DNA from 2 places in the Arthrobacter ramosus genome. Region 2 is predicted to be linked to the other one. Evidence: predicted binding sites of a transcription regulator. Region 2 holds the regulator's gene; the other holds the start of a gene.

Region 1 (6,290 bases), 1.3 Mb from region 2:
TTGAAGCGCAGCGTGCTGGACAACATCAAAGACCGGGCTGAGCTGGCTGAAAGACTCCGACGCGCTGCCGAGCTTGGCAGCTTCAGCCGCGCATCGACGTCGAGCCCCTGGTACGGGGCGCGCCTGGTCACCCGCAAGGAAACCGAGGAAGCCCAGCAACTGGCCAGTAGTGCCGCCGAACAACTTCCCCAGCTGCGGGAACGGATGAACCAAGTGGCGGAGCACTCCGAAATCCGGCTTGGGGCGAACTTCGCCGAATGGGGCGCCCAGCTTGAGCTCTTGATAGCTGTACGGGAAAGCCTGGACAAATTCACCCCGGATATTTTTGACCGGCCGGTACACGATCTGATTTCCGCTACCGCTACGTCCACCTGGCGCCGTGAGCGGGGAGTCGAGATGCCCTCGATGCAGCGCTCCCGCCTGCGTCGCGTGGCAAAGGAATATGTCCGGCCCGGCGTCCACATTGCGGATCTGCACAGTTCCTTGGCGCTCGTTCAGGAACAGCGGGCATTGTGGGCCCAGTACGCGACCACACAGCGCCATCCGGCAGTGCCCTCCGGGCTCGCGGACCTCGGCGCCAGCTACCGCGAACTGGACCGGGATCTCCGCCGTCTGGGCGATTGCCTCAAACACACTGCCGGCGGCGGCGACCTCCACGCGACCCGTTACGAAGATCTCATGGCGCGTCTTGAGCGCCTCGTGGCCGACACGGGAACCCTGGAAACGCTCCCGGAGCGCACGCTTCTGGTCGAGAATATGCGCGAGCATGGACTCGCCGAGCTTCTTGCTGACTTGGCTGAACGCGAAGTGCCTGCCGAATCCGTCGCCGCGGAACTGGACCTGGCCTGGTGGCAGTCCGCCCTGGAAGCGATGATCAGCGGTGACGACTACCTCGCGATGTCCGACGGCGACTCCCTTCGCCGGCTCGAAGCGGAGTACCGCCTGGCGGACCAGGCGCACATCGCCAGCGGCGCCGCGCGGCTGCGGTGGAAACTCGCCGAAATGTGGCGGGCCGGAATCGCTGAACATCCCCGCCAATCGGAGCTCCTGCGGAACCTGATCAAGGATGGCCGCGTTACCCTCTCGGCGCTCAGCGCCCAGGCGCCTGCCCTTGTCTCCCGCTTGGTTCCCGTGTGGTCCATCAGTCCGTACCTGCTGACCAGCCTTTTGCCTGCAGAGCAGAAATTCGATGCGGTGGTGATTCTCGATGCCGAGAGCACATCCTTGCAGGCCGTGCTGCCGGCCATCGCCCGAGCCCAGCAAGTGGTTGCCTTCGGCGACGCCAAGATCGCCAATGCCCGCACCTTCAGCGTTGCCGTGGAGCCTCCCATGGCCGGTGCCGCGAGCCAAGACACAGTGGACAGTGCATTCAGTGCTTTGGCCCGGGTCCTGCCCACATGGCAGTTGAACTGGGTGTATCGAGCGGTAGACGAAGATCTCGTGCTTCAGCTGAGCAAGAACTACTACAACGGCGGCCTGCGTCGGCTGCCGGACGGCCAATCCGTAACGGGGCTGGACCGCTCGGTAGTAGTTGAGTACATCCCGGATGGCACCGGCCTGCCGGGGGCGGATCACGAAGGTGTTGAATCCGTCGCCGCCGAAGTGAACCGCGTGGTTGACCTGGTGTTTCAACACGCCAGTCTTAGGCCTCGGACCTCGCTCGCCGTTGTCACCGCAAGCCTGCGCCATGCCGCGAGGATCGGCGAAGCCATCAGGCTCCAGCTTCCTAACTACCCGCTGTTGTCGGGTTTCTTCAACGCCGGTGCGGAGTCCTTCCGCGTTGTGGATTTGGAGCGCGCGCAAGGACTGGTCCGCGACCACATCATCTTCTCCCTGGGCTTCGGGCGCACTCCGCATGGCCGGGCGCTGCACAGTTTCGGGCCCCTGTCCGTCGAAGGCGGGCGAAACAAATTTGCCTTGGCAATGACCCGCTCCCGGAGATCGCTGCACGTCCTGAGCTGCTTCCGTCCGGAGGACCTCGATCTGGACAGGTTGGCTCACGGCGCCGTTGATTTCCACGAACTCCTTGACCGTGAACTGTCCGGGAATTCGGATCTCGGGACGCCGGCCACCCGGGCTGCGGCCAGTGAGCAAGCGCTCGGTGAGGATCCGTTGGTGGCGGATCTGGGCGAGCGACTCCGTGCCCGTGGAGCCCGGGTGTGGCACCACTACGACGGAGCCTTGGACATCGCCGCGGCAGCCGATCCCGTGCACACCATAGGCCGTGATGACTCCGAAATGCCCACCCCGGTGGCCATTGAGTCGGATGGCACGGAACGATACCGCCGCATGAGCGTCAGGGAGCGCAGCAGGCTCCGGCCCCAGCTCCTGGAACACCTTGGCTGGCGTTATATGTCCTTGTGGACCATCGAAGTATTCACGGATCCCTCGTCGTGCGCTGACCGCATCGGGTCCTATCTGGGACTGGAGAAGCCGGTAGCACCCTCGTATGGTGCCGTCCACGATGGATTCCTGGACATCGATGTTGAACAATTGGAACTGAACAGTCAGGCGGAGTCCGCCGAGGCAGGGCCTGGCGGTACGCAAGGCCCTGGCTCGGGACCGGCGATCCCCTAAGGAAGCGCAATGGCGGAAAGCGAAAGCACTCAATCCAAGAACCCTGCGGACACCGGTGCCGATGCGGTAGGCTCTGACACCGAGTTGGACGAGCAGGAGAAAACAAAAGTGAAGCCCGCACCGGAGCGGAAGCCGGCAGGAGAAAGCATTCTGCCCAAGAAAGCCTCCGAAGATGATCCACGCCGTTGGGGTGATGAGCCTGGCTACGACCACGACGCCTGGCTGAAGGAGCAAAGGCCCCCGCACTGGGGCTGAACCTTCCATTTGCTCGTGACTATCCGGCCGGGGTCTGGATCTGCCGCTTGTCAGAGGGATTGACGAGTACAAAGAAGAGTTTCCCGCGTGTCGAAGCGCCGGCGAGGATTTCGGCCTGTTGCGGATTGGCAGCGACAACCACAAGGCCGTCCGCCTCGTTCGTGCCCAACCATTGGCTGGCCTTGCCTCCTTGCGCGGACGTCCACAAAACCGGGACCGCAGCTGCCAGGAGCTCGGATTTCTTGCCGGGCCCTTCAAGTCCATCTGCTGCCGTGAGCACAACGTTGACCAACTGGCCCGGCGAGATGAGCTGGATTGAAGCGGGATCGGCCATGCGAAGTGGAACGGCCGCCGTCGCGGGTGCGGTGCCAGTCAGCAGGCCAGGTCCCAGGAGTTGGGCGTCTGTGGGGATCTGCCCCTTCTGCAGGGGCGAAGCAAGCTGCTTCCCGCCATATCCAGCCCTGGAGGTGAGTGCCCCGGCTGGAACTCCATCAGGAAGGACTTCGATTGGTTTGAGGTCGGAATCCGTCAAAGTGGACCCGGCAGGAAGATCCCGTGCGGCGGCCAGGACCGTGGCTCGCTGCTCCGAAGCTGGAGTCAGTTGATGGACGGCAATCCCGGCGGCCACGCATAGAAGGAGTGCCACCACGAGGCGCCGGTTGCGGTTTAGCCAGCTGCCGAAGCTGCGGTGCTTGGACTGTCCCGCGGGAGCGCCAGGGTGCCCGCCAGCCCTGAAGGGGAGAGCCTGAAGACGGCGGGTGCGGGCCCTGTTAACCGGCGCGAGGAGTCTATCGCGCGGAAGCGATAAGGGTCCGGCTGACATGGGGTCCGGGGATACGTTCGGGGTTGCTGGCATGGTGCCACGCTAACCGGGCACGCAGGCCCCGTGGCAGGGCCTTGTTGAGCTATGTGGAAACGTTGAGCTATGTGGAAAACCGAAGGCAGCTGGAAGCCGGAATCAGCTCGCAGCAGCCGCCGGAACCGACGCTGGGGCCGGAGACGCAGCTGGTGCCGCGGCAGCGGCCGAAACGGTGCTTCCCTTGGAGTCCCGGGAGTCGGTGCGGTAGAAGCCCGATCCCTTGAAGACGACGCCCACGCTGTTGAACTTCTTGCGCAACGACCCTTGGCATTCAGGGCAGTCGGACAGGGAGCTGTCCGTGAAAGCCTGGACGATGTCAAAGGCATGTCCGCAGTCTTTGCAGGCATAGGCATATGTGGGCACTGGTGATCCTCCTCCGGGACGAACTACAGGTCCTGTGGTGCCAAGGCGGATTGTTCCGTCCGTTAGCAGTCCCAGGGCCTGAGTGCCAATTCTATCATCCGGAGCCGGGGCCGATACCACAGAATGTGGCGGAGTAGACAGCCGGAAGCCCCGGTCAATCGGCCGGAACCAGTCGGACGATCCTGTATGGGGTAAGTGCCTCCGCGACGGCCTTATCGAACGGTTCGGCCGGGATCGTCCCCGCGGGCAGGACTTCGTGGTCATAGACAACGGCGACAGTCGGCGGACGCTGCCCGTCGGCGTCGAGCTTGTCGAGGAGCCGGTCGTAGTAACCGCCCCCTTGGCCGATCCGGTTTCCGCCTTCATCGACGGCGGTGGCCGGGAGGAAGATTCCCGTCGCATCCTTGATGACGTCACTGTCGAATCGTTCGCCCAACGGCTCGTCAATCGGGGCGTACTTCGAGCGGACAAAGGCCGTCTCCGGTGTCCAATAGACCCAGCTCAGACGCCGTTCGGGTTCACAGACGGGAAGGAGGATCCTGTGCCCGGCGGCATGTAGGGCCGTAAGCAAGGGCATTGTCGGCGGCTCGGCAGCCACTCCGACATAGGCCGCGAAAGTCGACGGTTTCCCCTGTGCAACTGCATCCGCCCACGAGAGGCCATGGCGGGCAATCCCCGTTCCAGCGTCAGCTCGCTGTTGTCCGGTCAAGGCGAGCCGGCGCTTGCGGTTGTCCCGGCGGATATCGTCTTTCAAAGTCATCTTTGCTCCAGTTCTCGCTGCTATGCGGCTCGAGGCCGGGGAAGGAACGATGGGTTCCCTTCTGTCCACCCCAGGTTCCTTGTTGCCCAATGTCCAGCTCCTTCCGTTAGATTAGTCCGGTGACTTCCAATAGCTGCGCCGTCCGCAAGGCCGTGATCCCCGTTGCGGGGCTCGGTACCAGATTCCTGCCGGCTACAAAGGCCATGCCCAAGGAAATGCTGCCGGTAGTTGACAAGCCGGCCATCCAATATGTGGTTGAGGAAGCCGTGGGCGTCGGCCTCAACGACATCCTGATGATCACGGGACGAAACAAGCGCGCACTGGAAGACCATTTTGACCGTGTCCCCGCGCTTGAAGCGACCCTTGAGGCCAAGGGAGACCTCGCCAAATTGGATGCTGTACAGGCCACGAGCGGCCTGGGCGACATCCACTACGTTCGCCAGGGCGACCCCAAGGGCTTGGGCCATGCAGTGCTGCGTGCCAAGCAGCACGTCGGCTATGAGCCGTTCGCGGTTCTTCTCGGGGACGATCTGATCGACGCCCGGGACACTCTCCTCAGCGACATGATTGAGGTCCAGCAGAAGACCGGCGGATCCGTTGTAGCCCTCATTGAGGTGGAGCCCTCCCAGATCAGTGCCTATGGCTGTGCGGACATCGAGGATATCGGCGAGGACGGCTACGTCAGGATCAAGCAGCTTGTGGAAAAGCCGGCTGCAGATGAGGCTCCATCCAACCTGGCCGTGATTGGCCGCTATGTGCTTCACCCCGCCGTATTTGACGTCCTTGAGCACACCGAACCGGGACGGGGCGGGGAAATCCAACTGACGGATGCCCTCCAGGTCCTGGCCGCCGAGCAGGGCGAAGGCCGCGGCGTCTATGGAGTGGTCTTCCGCGGCCGTCGGTACGATACCGGGGACAAGCTCAGCTACCTCAAAGCCTGCGTCCAGCTGGCGTGTGACAGCGAAGACCTCGGTCCCGGTCTGCGTGAGTGGTTGCCCGGCTTCGCCGCCGGCCTCAGCAAGTAGCCCATTTTGTGGGGGGCGGCCATTTGGCCGGTGACGCTGGAGAGTGGGGACCTCATCTTGCGTCCCATTCATTACCGGGACAAGAAGGAATGGACCGAGGTCCGCTCGCGTAACAGTGACTGGCTGGCGCCTTGGGAAGCCTCCAACCCGGCCCCTGGTGGCCGCCTACCGAACTACCGGCAGATGGTGGCTTCCCTTAACGCGCAGGCCCGGCAAGCGAGTGCCCTTCCGTTTGTGATCACGGAGCGTATTCCCGGGTTCCCGGAGCCCAGGATCGTCGGGCAGCTCACGGTCTCCGCGATTATGTGGGGGTCGGCGATGACGGCCACGCTTGGCTACTGGGTCGACCAGGCTCGGGCCGGTCGCGGAATAGCCCCCACTGCGGTTGCCATGGCCACCGACCATTGCTTTGAAGCCCTTGGACTGCACCGGATGGAAATCAACATCAGGC
Region 2 (6,290 bases):
AGGCGGGGTCTTCAGCCTCACAGTGGGGCTCGGAGCAGGCCGCTATGAATTGCGGGTCTCCCTGGTGGGACCCAACGACGCCGACGTCGCAACGGATACCCGGAGTTTCAACGTTCGCTGATCCAGGACGTGCGCTGATCCAGGACGTGCGCTGCGAGCTACCAGCGCCCCAGGATGTCGCTGGCCAGCACGACGGCGGCAGGACCCGCCGTCGACGAGCGAAGCACGTGGTGGCCCAGAAGCGCGGTGACGGCGCCGACGTCGCTGAGCTTCGTCACTTCGCGCGGTGAAATACCACCCTCCGGGCCGACGATGAGCAGGACTTCCCGTCCCGCTCCGGTATCCGCGCCGGAAAACTCGCCCTGCCACTTCTCCAGAACATCCCGCAGGGGACGTTTCGCGTCCTCGTGCAGGATGATCGCCAGGTCGGCCGCGGCAACCGCCGCAGCCAGGCCGGAGCCGTCGACGGCGGCACGCACCTCGGGGATCCACGCGCGCCGCGCTTGCTTGGCGGCTGCGGTGGCCACGGATTGCCACTTCGCGTGGGCTTTTGCAGCCCGGTCACCCTTCCAACGGACAATGGAACGTTCCGCCTGCCAGGGCACGACGGCATCGATCCCGAGTTCCGTGGCCGTCTCAACGGCAAGCTCGTCACGGTCGCCCTTCGCGAGGGCCTGGACCAACACGAGCCGCACGGTTGGCTGGTGCTCCTCCTCGACAGCGGAGGCAAGGACCGTCAAGGTTCCCTGCCCGGATTCCGTCACGCTGCCCGTGAGCCGTTTTCCGGCACCGTCGGCGATATCGACGGCTTCGCCGATTTCCAAGCGCTTGACGGTGACAGCATGCCTGGCTTCGGCGCCGTCGAGCACGAAAGAGTCACCAGGGCCGAGCCCGTCAAGCGTTCCGGCTGCTGTGAAGAATACGGGGTTGCTCACCGCTACAGGTTACCGAGCTTGTCCCGCAGCTTCGCGAACATACCGCCACTGGCCACAAGCTTGCCTTCGGTGAATTGCTCTCCGCGCAATTTGGCCAGTTGGCGAAGCAGGTCTTCCTGTGCGGCATCGAGCTTGCCGGGCGTCTCAACGTGCAGGTGCACCTTGAGGTCTCCCCTGCCGTAGCCGCGGAGATGGGTGACGCCCAGTCCACGCAGGGTGATGACTTCGCCGGACTGCGTGCCTGACTTGACGTCGATCTCCTGGGGACCGTCGAAAGTCTCTAGCTGCAGCTCGGTACCCAGTGCCGCGGCAGTCATGGGAACGCTCAGCGTCGCGTGAAGGTCGTCGCCTTCCCGGATGTAGGTGGAATCGCTGTTGACCCGGATCTCCACGTAGAGGTCACCTGGAGGACCACCCGCGGGACCTGCTTCGCCTTGCGACGACAGCTGGATGCGAGTCCCGGTAGCGACGCCGCCCGGCACCTTGACCGTCAGCGAACGGCGGCTGCGGATGCGGCCCTGGCCGTTGCACTCATTACAAGGATCCTTGATGATCGAGCCGAATCCTTCGCACGATCCACACGGTGCGGCGGTCATGACCTGGCCGAGGATCGAGCGGACAGCCCGCTGGACCTGGCCCGAGCCGCCACAGATGTCGCAGCGCTCCGGGTGGGTGCCCGGACGGCAGCATGAGCCTTCGCACGTGGGACAGATGACAGCGGTGTCCACCTCAAGCTTTTTGTTGACACCGAACACCGCCTCGCGCAAGTCGATGCGCACACTGATCAGGGCGTCCTGCCCCCGGCGCATGCGTGATGCGGGGCCCTGCATGCCGCCGCCTCCTCCGCCAAAGAAGGTGTCGAAGATGTCCTGGAAGGCGAATCCCTGGCCCGCGTAGCCTCCGCCGAAACCGTTGTCGGTCCCGTTCTCGTTGCCGGTGGCGTCGTAGACGCGGCGCTTCTGGGGGTCGGAGAGGACCTCGTAAGCGTGGGTCACCGCCTTAAATTCCTCGGCAGCGCCAGCCCCGGGGTTCACATCGGGGTGCAGCTTGCGTGCGAGCTTGCGGTAGGCCTTCTTGATCTCCTCGCCGGTTGCTTCCGGCGAGACGCCCAGAACGTCATAGTGACTGCTCAAAGTCGGTATCTCTTCCTTGTTTACGGTTCCACTGCTTTTCTTGCGAGGCGGTTTCCAGCCGAGGCCGTCAGCCGCCCAGAATGCGGGAAAGGTAGCGTGCGACGGCACGTACGGCCGCCATGGTGTTGGGGTAGTCCATGCGGGTGGGTCCAAGAATGCCGATCTTGGCACTGCTGCCCGGACCGTAGCCCGTGGCAACCACCGAAGCCTCGGAGAGGCCGTCATAGGGGTTTTCGCTGCCGATGCTCACCGTGACGCCCCGGGGGTCCTCCGCCATGTCCGACAACAGCCGCAACATGACCACCTGCTCCTCGAGCGCTTCGAGGACCGGGCCGATGCTCAGGGGGAAGTCCACGTTGGAGCGGGCCAGGTTTGCCGTGCCTGCCATGACCATGCGTTCGTCGCGGCTCCGCTCGGCAAGCCTGTCCAGACCATGGGCAAGGGCGCCCGCAAGGTTCCGAAGCGCCGGAGGGCACAAGGCAACCACCGAGGGCAGGACTTGCGGCATGAGGTCGAGCTGGGAGCCGGCAATGCTTCCAAGGAATCGCGCGCGCAAGGCCATGAGCTCTTCGTCAGTGGCGTCTGTTGCTGCGTGCACAACGCCCTGTTCCACTTTGCCCGAATCGGCGATCAATACCACCAAGACCTGGCGCGGTGCCAAAAGGACAAACTCAATGTGCCGGACGCGCGCCCGGCTCAGGTGCGGATACTGGACGACGGCGACCTGGTTGGTCAGTTGGGAGAGGAGCCGGACGGTGCGCTCAAGGATGTCCTCGACGTCGTCGGGTCCCTCAAGCAACGAGTGGATGGCACGGCGCTCGGCGGCCGAAAGCGGCTTGACCTCGGAAATACGGTCGACGAACAGGCGGTAGCCCTTGTCCGTAGGAATGCGGCCCGCACTCGTGTGTGGTGCCGCAATGAGGCCTTCTTCTTCCAAGAGGGCCATGTCATTGCGGATGGTTGCGCTCGACACTCCCAAATGGTGCCGTTCGACCAAGGCTTTGGAGCCGACTGGCTCGCGGGAGTGAACGTAGTCCTCCACGATGGCGCGTAACACTTCAAGCTTGCGTGGTTCGCTCACTGCCCACCTCCATTCAACAGCCGGTACTGATCGGTCAAGTACTCAACAATCCGGTATTTCAACAATTAGCACTCAACATGCCCAAGTGCTAACAAGTCTAGTATGAGCCACCTCGTTGTTAGCATTGGTACCGCTCGCGGCGAACATGGTTCCCGCGCGGTCCTGGGAAATGCCACGGACCGTGACCGATCCCCTAGCGCAAAGTGGTGTGAAGACCGTGTCCTATGACAATTGGGGCCCGCAAGACCTCTCCTCGCCTGCCAAACGGCAACTGCCTGAGGTGCCGGTTGAACGCGGGATGGTTCTCGAGGACGTGCAGTCCGGTTGGGTCGGGGCCGTGACCAGGGTGGAGAAGTCCGGAGGCATGCACATTGTGGTGCTTGAGGATCGGCGGGGAAAGACCAAGTCGTTCCGGCTCGGCTTCGGATTCCTGCTGGAGGGACAGGCAGTGAAGCTCCTGCCGCCGGCGCCACGCGCAGCGGCCGCAAAGGGCGCGGCGCAAGCAGGCAGGACGGCATCGGGATCCGTCCGCGTGGCCGGCCAGCGCGCCCAAGTCGCGAAGGCGAGCCGGATCTGGGTGGAAGGCAAGCACGACGCAGAACTTGTGGAAAAGGTCTGGGGAGATGATCTCCGGGTGGAGGGCATCGTCGTCGAGCCCTTGCACGGCGTGGACGATCTCAAGGCTGCCATTGCCGCGTTCTCCCCCGGCCCGGGCCGCCGGCTCGGAATCCTCGTGGACCACTTGGTACCGGATTCGAAGGAGTCGCGGATTGCTGCCGACGCCATGACGCTGCAGGGTGCCGCGGGAAACGTCCTGATCGTAGGACATCCCTATGTGGACGTCTGGCAGGCAATCCGGCCCAAGGTGTTGGGGATCGAGCAATGGCCGACCATCGCGCGTGGCACGGATTGGAAGACCGGCATCCTGAGGTCGTTCGGCTGGCCGCATGAGACGGCCGAAGACGTCGGACTGGGTTGGCAAAAGCTTCTGGGCGCCGTCCACAGCTACGCCGATCTGGAGCCCTCGTTGCTGGGTCGCGTGGAAGAAGTGATCGATTTCCTGACCGTGCCCTGACTTGCGATCAAGGAGTTGGTCGGCTGATCGCGTGCCGAGCAAGTATTCTGGGACAGCAACACTGCACCGATAGACACTCGAAGGAAGAAACTGTGGCAGACAACGCTCCTGACGATCGGGACGGCACTTCGGGCCAGTCCCAGTACCACGGCGTTCCTGCCAACGCGCTGCCTTTGACCGCCTCGGAAGACCGGCAGTGGGCAACACTGGCGCACTTCGGCGGGATCCTTGGCTGCGTTCCTTCGCTCTTGATCTACCTGATCTTCCGCGAACGTGGCCCCTTCACGGCACAGGAATCCAAGGAAGCGCTCAACTTCACCTTGCCTCCGACGATTGCCGCAGTGCTCGCCAACGTCCTTGTCTTGCTCCCGGTGGTGGGAAACCTGTTCGCGGTCCTTGCCACGGCAATCTGGGTCGCAGTGACCTGCTTCTCGGTGTCAGCCGGAATCCGCGTCAACCACGGACAGCCGCACCGCTACCGCCTCAACCTGCGCTGGATCAAGTAGCCGGTCTTCGCGGGTGCCGATGCCGTTAGCGCGCCGCCGGTTCCCGCGCCGGGCGCTAGTCCGGAAGGATCCGGCGGACCACGGCATCCGCGAGTAGCCGGCCTTTGAGTGTCAGGATCAACTGTCCTTGGAAGGCCGCTCCTGGCTCAACCAGGCCGTCGGCAATGAGGCCTGCGACGGCGTGGCGGCCCACCTTGTCGAGCGCGTCGACCTGAAGCCCGGTGCCGAGGCGCGCCTCCAGCATGATGCGTTCCACTTCCCGGGTTCCGGCGTCGAGCGTTTCACGTCCAGCGGCCGGCGACACCCCGCCACCGAGCCTGTTGGCATAGGCGGTGGGGTGTTTGACGTTCCACCAGCGGACGCCGCCCATGTGGGAATGCGCACCGGGTCCGATGCCCCACCAATCGTCCCCCCGCCAGTAGGCAAGGTTGTGTTTGCACGCCTGTTCGGGTGTGCGGGACCAATTGCTGACCTCGTACCAGTCCAGCCCGGCGGCGCTGATCAGCTGATCGGCGAGTTCGTATTTGGCGGCGTGGTCGTCGTCGTCGATTCCGGGAACTTCTCCGCGCCGGATCTGTGCCGCCAGCTTGGTGCCTTCTTCCACGATCAGCGCATAGGCGCTGATGTGGTCCGGACTATAGGACAAAGCAGTCTCCAGGGAGGTCTGCCAATCAGCCATGGACTCGCCGGGAGTGCCGTAGATGAGGTCGAGGCTCACGGCAAGTCCGGCGTCGCGCGCCCACTGGACCACCAAGGGGACCCGGCTGGGAGTGTGCGTACGGTCCAGGACCTTGAGCACGTGAGGGACCGCCGACTGCATGCCAAAGGAAATCCGCGTAAAGCCGGCGTCTGCGAGCAGCTGGAGGGACTCCGGCGTCACAGAGTCCGGGTTCGCTTCAGTGGTGACTTCGGCTCCCGCTTCCAGGCCCCAGTGCCCGACGGCGGCCGTCAGGATGCGTGCGAGATCTTCAGCAGGCAGCAGGGTCGGCGTCCCGCCGCCGAAGAACACCGTGCTCAGGGGCCGCTGCGGCAGCCCGGAGGCTTCCATGGCCCGGACGGCGAACTCCACTTCCGAAATGGCAGTAGACGCGTAGGCGTCCTGGGAGGCGCCGCCGCCAAGCTCGGTGGCGGTGTAGGTGTTGAAATCGCAGTATCCGCAACGCACGGCACAGAAAGGTATGTGGACGTACAGTCCAAACTTGCGCGAATCGACGCCGTCGAGCACCTGCGGCGGCAAGAGGCCGTCCGCAGGTGCCGGATCCCCGAGGGGAAGAACGCTAGGCACGGATTTCCCCTCGTGCCTGTCCTGTGCGCGCCGCTACGGCGCGCGCCTGTCCCGCAGTGTTCCGGGCGAACAGCGCCATTACTTCTTGGCCTTGTCCTTGGATTCGTCGGTGGTCAGGGCTGCGATGAACGCTTCCTGTGGAACTTCCACGCGGCCCACCATCTTCATGCGCTTCTTGCCTTCCTTCTGCTTCTCCAGAAGTTTGCGCTTACGGGTGATGTCACCGCCGTAGCACTTGGCAAGGACGTCCTTGCGGATGGCGCGGATGCTCTCGC

Evidence for each region. The regulator HrcA, encoded in region 2, represses chaperone genes, less so after heat shock. The targets are predictions, from matches to a motif close to TTNGCACTCGNNNNNNNCGAGTGCNAA.
Region 1: a site for HrcA is predicted at 4,117-4,143, ahead of ABD742_RS04190 (FmdB family zinc ribbon protein). Genes of this name have one in related genera too.

What each region holds. Positions count from the first base shown of each region.
Region 1 covers NZ_BAAAWN010000001.1:871,553-877,842, forward strand. The annotation lists gene ABD742_RS04180 (AAA family ATPase) at 1-2,577, shown strand, start outside; gene ABD742_RS24280 (hypothetical protein) at 2,587-2,832, shown strand; gene cpaB (Flp pilus assembly protein CpaB) at 2,852-3,688, opposite strand; gene ABD742_RS04190 (FmdB family zinc ribbon protein) at 3,791-4,054, opposite strand; gene ABD742_RS04195 (5-formyltetrahydrofolate cyclo-ligase) at 4,209-4,814, opposite strand; gene galU (UTP--glucose-1-phosphate uridylyltransferase GalU) at 4,934-5,839, shown strand; gene ABD742_RS04205 (GNAT family N-acetyltransferase) at 5,846-6,290, shown strand, end outside.
Region 2 covers NZ_BAAAWN010000001.1:2,124,869-2,131,158, forward strand. The annotation lists gene ABD742_RS09830 (GerMN domain-containing protein) at 1-121, shown strand, start outside; gene ABD742_RS09835 (16S rRNA (uracil(1498)-N(3))-methyltransferase) at 159-935, opposite strand; gene dnaJ (molecular chaperone DnaJ) at 938-2,068, opposite strand; gene hrcA (heat-inducible transcriptional repressor HrcA) at 2,136-3,149, opposite strand; gene ABD742_RS09850 (DUF3097 domain-containing protein) at 3,367-4,224, shown strand; gene ABD742_RS09855 (DUF4870 domain-containing protein) at 4,317-4,730, shown strand; gene hemW (radical SAM family heme chaperone HemW) at 4,786-6,015, opposite strand; gene lepA (translation elongation factor 4) at 6,094-6,290, opposite strand, start outside.